Regions from separate parts of the Caballeronia sp. DA-9 genome, predicted to be linked through region 1. Evidence: predicted binding sites of a transcription regulator. Region 1 holds the regulator's gene; the other holds the start of a gene.
The links. The regulator FNR, encoded in region 1, switches genes on or off when oxygen is low (the NO sensors DNR and NnrR bind a similar motif). The targets are predictions, from matches to a motif close to TTGATNNNNATCAA.
Positions count from the first base shown of each region.

Region 1 (3,286 bases):
CTGCTTCAACCCTGAACCACTTGCACGCTGCCTCAAACCTGAACGGGCCATCATGGAAATCGACTTCGAAGCCATTACGGAATATCAGCGCTACAAGCTCATGGCGAGCCTGATCGTGCCGCGGCCCATCGCGCTGGTCACCACGTTGAGCGCTACCGGCACGATCAACGCCGCGCCGTTTTCGATGTTCAACATGATGGGCGAGGAGCCGCCCATTGTGATGATCAGCATCAACCGTCTCGATGACGGCTCGCTCAAGGACACGGCCGTGAACATTGCACGCAGCCGCGAGTTTGTCGTGCATCTGAGCGACGAGGCGATGGCCGGGAAAATGCATCGCTGTGGTGAGCGCCTGCCGCCCGATGTCAGCGAGCTAGAGAAAGTCGGGCTGACGCCGGTTGCAAGCTCGTTCGTGGCGCCGCCGAGAATCGCAGAGGCACCTGTCGCATTCGAATGTACCTTGTGGGAGACGCTGGAAACCACGAGCCGGCACATCTTCATCGGGCGGGTTCACAGGTTGCACGCACGCGATGAACTCATCGATACTGAAACATGGCGCGTGCGGCTACAGCATTATTTTCCGGTCGGGCGGTTCGGTGCGAGCGACTACGTGAGCACGCGCGAGCGTTTCACGCTGGGTTGAATCAGCGCCCAAGCAATCAGCGCCGCTGGCCGACCAGATCGTCGACCAGCGGCACGACCGCCAGCATGACAAGCATGGCGGAAAGTGGAATGGTTGCGACGAAACCCACGTATTTGAATCCCATCGCGCCCGCAATCCCGCCGATAAAAAACATCCCGAGCAGCGACGCCAGCAGTGCGAGCTTCGCGCGGTCGGCCTTCACCGCCTTCATGCCGGGCGCATCTTTGGTTGCGTTCCAGTACACGAGCTTGCCCAGTTCTATACCCACATCCGTCACGAGCCCGGTCATGTGCGTGGTGCGGATTTCCGCCTTCGAGATTTTGGTGATCATCGCGTTCTGCAGGCCCATGACAAAGCAGAGCAGCGCGACGGTCGCCGGCACGAACAGGATCCGGTCCTGTTCCAGGTTGGCGCCGAGCAAGCCGAAGAAGAGCAGCAATGCGGCTTCCAGCAGCAAGGGCAACGCGTATTCGCTTTGCGCGCCGCGCCGCCGGCCCCAGTTGATCATGATCGCGGACGTGGCGGCCCCGGTCATGAAGGCCAGAAGCGAACTCAGGCCGGCCACGACAAGACCGGTTTCGCCAAGCGACAGGTTATCGGCGAGCGCGGACACCACGCCCGACATGTGGGACGTATATTGACCGACGGCGATAAAGCCGCCGGCATTCGCCGCGCCGGCTATGAAAGCCAGGCAACGCCCGAGACGCCGGTTGCTCTGGTCGGTGCGTTCGGGCCGCGTGAAGCTGCGCAGGTAATTCAGGGGCATGTGTTCCGCCATCGGCATGGCAGGCCGGGACCTGCGCGCGGCTGATCAGACTTCGGCGAGCCGCTCGCTATCGATAATCCGGATCTGCTTGCCGTTCGTATCCACGATCCGTTGCTTTTGCAGCTTCGAAAACATCCGGCTCACGGTCTCGAGCTTCAGCCCGAGATAACTGCCGATCTCCTCGCGGGTCATGCGCAGATTGAATTCTGCCGCCGAATAACCGCGTGCTTTCATACGCGACGAAAGATTCATGAGGAACGTGGCGAGACGCTGCTCGGCGGTCATGGTGCCAAGCATCATCATCAGCCCGGACTCACGTACTATCTCGCCGCTCATCATCCGGTGCACGTGCTGCTGCATGGCCTTGATGTCGTGGCAAAGCTCTTCGAGCAGATCGAAGGGGATCACGCAGACCTTGCTGTCCTCGAGCGCGACCGCGTCGCAGTTTTGCTCGTCGGAGCAAACACCGTCGAGACCCAACGGCTCGCCCGCAATGTGGAAACCTGTCACCTGCTCCTGTCCGTCACGATGCGCAATAACCGTCTTGAAGCAACCGGTGCGTACGGCATAGATGCTCTTGAACGCGTCGCCGGTCCGGTACAGCGTCTCGCCGCGCCGCACGAGCCGTGTCGAGCAGATGATCGCATCGAGCCTGCCAAGTTCGGCTTCGCTCAGTTGCGTCGGCATGCAGATGGCGTGCAGCGAACAGGCGGAGCAACGTGTATCGGGGCGGGAACTTGGCGAAAAGCCGGGAACGGCCGGACGTGCCGTGCGAGCCGAAGGTGGCGGGCTCGCAACTGAAGATGCGCAAGCAGTCGCTGAAGTCATGACGTCTTCCGTGAGTGGTGTTTGCATCAATGCGTTTGCGCGGCAATTCATACGGTGCAGTGTCCAACGCGCGCATCGGTACGCGCCACGGGTGTGTCGCGCAGAAGATTCAGCGGCTGATCGATGGGGTGCTTGCCGACGCGAGTCGATGACCCCGGAATCGGCCGACGCTCAGTGAGGAAGTATGGTCCACTCTGTCTCAAAATAAAATCAGCGAGCGGCGTCAGACAATGTAGGGATTCAAGAATTCATGTAGGAAATGGACTACAAAAAACGTGAACGCCAGACTGTGGCGCTCAGGTTTCGTGGTCGTCTTCGAAGAGCTTGTGCCGCACGGCGTAGCGAATCAGCGCTGCGTCATGCGGCATCTGCATCTTGTCGAGAATCCGGGTCTTGTAGGTGCTGATGGTCTTGGCGCTGACCGACAGCGCCTGGGCGATCTGCGTGATCGTTTCGCCGCCCGCGATGCGCCGGAATACCTCGAACTCGCGGTCCGAAAGACGATGATGCGGCAGGTCGTCGCCATGCTCGTTCAGACTTTGCGCAAGCCGTTCGGCCATTGTCAGGCTCACGTACACGCCGCCCGATGCAATCTTGTTCACCGCCGCGACCAGTTCGGCGCTCGCGCTTTCCTTCGTCAGATAACCCGACGCACCGGCTCTGAACGCGCGTACCGCGTATTGCTGTTCGGCGTGCATGGTCAGGACCAGCACGCGCAGCGCCGGTTTTTCGTCCTTGATCTGCTTGAGCAGTTCAACGCCGTTGCGCCCCGGCATGGACAGGTCGAGGACGAGCACGTCCGCCGTGGTGTCGCGGATCATTGCGAGGGTCGTGGCGCCGTCGCTGGCTTCGCCCGCCACCTCCACGCCGCTTGCGCGGTCGAGGATATGGCGCAGTCCGTCGCGAACGAGCGCATGGTCATCGGCTAACAGGACACGGGTCATTGCAGGAAATCTTCTTCAGTGCGTTCGGGGAAAAGTTGCGCGCGTCGGGTTTTCCCGTCCGAACGGGGCTCGCGGACGGTAAAAAAGATGCCCGCGAAATAGCGG
Region 1 is NZ_CP195131.1:977,503-980,788, reverse strand. It holds gene ACRWA7_RS04405 (GntR family transcriptional regulator) at 1-15, shown strand, start outside; gene ACRWA7_RS04400 (flavin reductase family protein) at 53-643, shown strand; gene ACRWA7_RS04395 (YoaK family protein) at 660-1,409, opposite strand; gene fnr (fumarate/nitrate reduction transcriptional regulator Fnr) at 1,455-2,237, opposite strand; gene ACRWA7_RS04385 (response regulator) at 2,534-3,181, opposite strand.

Region 2 (3,286 bases), on a different replicon from region 1:
AAGCGTTCAGGGTTGTGCGGCGACAGTCGCGGCCTTGCGGCGTGCGCGGCGCCAGGCCGGGATGTCTGCCAGTCGCATGCCGGCTGGAATGAGCGGATGTTTTGCGTGGCCGACCCGTTGCGCGCGGTAGATTCCCGTGTGACCAGAGAAGAGGTAGCTGACCACGCACGCGAGAGCCGCATACACGCCAATCTGAGGGCCAAAGAGTTCGATTGCCATTACCGTCGACGCGATCGGGGTGTTCGCCGCGCCAGCGAACACGGCGACAAAGCCAAGCCCCGCAAGCACAGGTATGGGCAACGCGAGGATGTGACCCAGCGCGTTGCCAAGTGTTGCGCCGATATAGAAAAGCGGAGTCACCTCGCCACCCTTGAAACCTGACGCAAGCGTGACCACGGTGAAACCGAATTTGCCGGCAAAGTCATAGACCGGCAACGGACCGTTGAAGGCCTGCACGATGGTCGGTATCCCGAGACCCAGGTACTGCGGAACGTTCAGAACGGTAGCGAGGATCGCGACCACCGCGCCGCCAAGGACAGGCCGGAAGGGCGCATAGGATATCTTGCGTTTGATTAGGGCGGACAACGCATGCGTCGAGTCGGCAAAGAGCATCCCCACAACACCGAATGCAATACCGGCGATGGTCGCCGATCCAAACCCGAGAACCGTGACAGGCGGCACGAAAGGGATCGCATACATCGTGTGGTGAATACCCCAGAGACGGCATACGGCGTCTGCCACGACTGAAGCCGCGAGACACGCGAGCAACGCGTCATAGCGCAGGCGGCCGATCGCAAGCACCTCGAGGCCGAAGATCGCGCCCGCGAGAGGCGTGCCGAACACCGACGAAAAGCCCGCCGCGATGCCGGCCATCAGCAAAATCCGGCGGTCCTCGCGACCCAGATCGAAGAGATGCGTGACCCGGTCGGCCAGCGCACCGCCCATCTGGACCGCAGTGCCCTCGCGGCCCGCGGAGCCGCCGAACAAGTGCGTGACCACAGTGGCCACCAGCACGAGCGGCGCCATGCGCTTTGGCACGATCTTCTGCGGATCGTGAATCTCGTCGATCAGCAGGTTGTTGCCACCTTCGACGCTCTTGCCAATGCGGTGATAGATCCAGCCGGTAAGGAACCCCGCAACCGGCAGTAACCAAATGAGCCATGGATGATCCAGCCGCGTATTAGTGGTACGGTCCAGTGCAAAGAGAAAAAGCGCGGACGCAGACCCGGCGAGGGCGCCCAGCACGGAGGAAAGCAGCAGCCAGCGCGCGAGATACGGCATCATGGCTATCTGTTCGACAGACTTGAGACGTTTCATGATTTTCAGGTTCGAAAGAACATCAAACCTGGGCGACAGGGCGTCGCACGGACGGCCTACGACCTCCTGCACCCAGGAACTCGTAGGCATCATCAGCCGAAGGATCGGCGGTTGTTTGGAGGAATGCCATCTCCAGAACCGCGGATTTTACGGATAAAATTTGCGCAACGCAACACCGATGTACGCAGTTCTTTGTGCTCGCGTCCTGTCCGCCAAGTTCCTCAATTGAAGACCCGAGAGTCGGAAAACTTACCCGCAGCTACGCACGGAATCCATGAATTTCCGATCCGGGAACAACCCGGCATGGCGGCAAATCCTTGACACCCGATGCGCCAAAGTCCAGCAAGCTCCTGTGTCCCTGCGCCGATCGCACCGCTTGATATGAGTCAAATGATGTCCGGCCCTATGCGCAGACACTAAAGCGCATGACATCGGGGGATCTTGCCGTGTACAAACGAATTCTCGCGGCCCTAGACGGCAGCCGCAGCGCACATCGGGCGCTGGAAGAAGCGCTTAGGCTCGCGCGGGCCAGCGAAGCGACGTTGATGGTGGCGACCGTTCCCATCATCGATTCGTCCCGGGGAATCACCGAAACGAACGCCATCGATGAAGCCGCGCAAAAAGCCGCGTGGCAACGTCTCGATCACGCGCGCCAGTTGTGCAAGCTCCACAAGGTCCCTGCGCGCATCTGGGTCATCGACGCCCACGGCGCGAGCGTGCCGGCCGCAATCATGCAGGCGGCGCTGACGGCCGGAGCGGACCTGATTGCCATGGGCACGCACGGGCACAGGATCGCGCGCCAGCATCTGCTTGGCAGTGTCGCGGAAACGATCCTGCGTTCGAGTCACGTTCCGGTGCTCATGGTTCGCGACAATTCTTCCGGTGACGCGTGCGAGCACTAGCCGCGCGAACGCATAAAAAGCGCCCGGCTTGCGGGCGCTTCGGAGCGTGCCTGTCGGACGGGATAATCGAACGATCGCATAAGCCCTTTGGCAATCAATGCGACATGAACACCGGCGTGGTCATGCTTTCCAGCATCGTCCGGGTGACGCCGCCAAGCACGATTTCCCGGACCCTCGCGTGACCATAAGCTCCGAGCACCAGCAGGTCCGAGTGAGTATCGGTCAACGCGTTGAGAAGCGTCGCGCCCGTGCTGACGCCCGACACGCGGGGCAAGGTCAGGACACCTGCGCGAACCCGATGTCTTTCGAGGTACGCGGCGAGCTCCATGCCCGTCGCGACGGTCTCATGGTTGTGCTGCTCGACAACCGCAATTTCCACGAAATTCGCAAGCCGGAGGAAGGGAAGGGCGTCGGCTACCGCGCGCGCGGCGGCCGGGCCGCCATCCCACGCAATCAGCACCGTTCCGGCGAAGCGCTCCGTATTTCCAGCGTACGGCAGCAGGATCATTGGCCGGCCGCTTTCCAGTAGCACATCGTCCGGAAAATTCCTCGCGATATAAGCGGCCGGATCGGCCGGATCCCGCTGCCCGTAAATCAGGAGGTCGGCATGCCGTGCGTGCAGGATCGCGGTCTCCACAGCAGGCCCGGGCGGCGCGCGCCATTCCGAGGCGATTCCCGCGCGGCGCGCCGCCTCCGTGAAGTAATCGCGTGCGCGGGCCAGCCGTTGCGCAGCCTGCTTCTCATTGGTCGCGAGGTCCAGGCTTTCGTCCGGCCTGAACATCGGACGCAGGAGGTCCTGGCATACGATATAAAGCCCGATCAGGTGCGCATTGTGTTTGCGGGCAAGTTCGACGGCGAAGTCAACTCGCGCGTCGCTGCAAAGGCTGTCGTCGATATGAACGAGCATGGTTGCGTAGTTCATAGCCATGCTCCGGCAATGTCTGGCGCGCTCAGGATGTGCGGCGCCTTTTGCTCGCCGGCGTGCGAGGGGACGAGCAGCACGGGGCAACTGGACATGCGCAGGAACCGTTCGGCGACGCTGCCAAGCACGAGCCGCCGCCAGCCGC
Region 2 is NZ_CP195132.1:682,729-686,014, reverse strand. It holds gene ACRWA7_RS09295 (voltage-gated chloride channel family protein) at 7-1,317, opposite strand; fluoride riboswitch at 1,394-1,460, opposite strand; gene ACRWA7_RS09290 (universal stress protein) at 1,764-2,219, shown strand; gene ACRWA7_RS09285 (universal stress protein) at 2,314-3,141, opposite strand; gene ACRWA7_RS09280 (universal stress protein) at 3,138-3,286, opposite strand, start outside.
Region 2: ACRWA7_RS09290 (universal stress protein) is a predicted target of FNR. The motif match lies at 1,694-1,707, and genes of this name have one in related genera.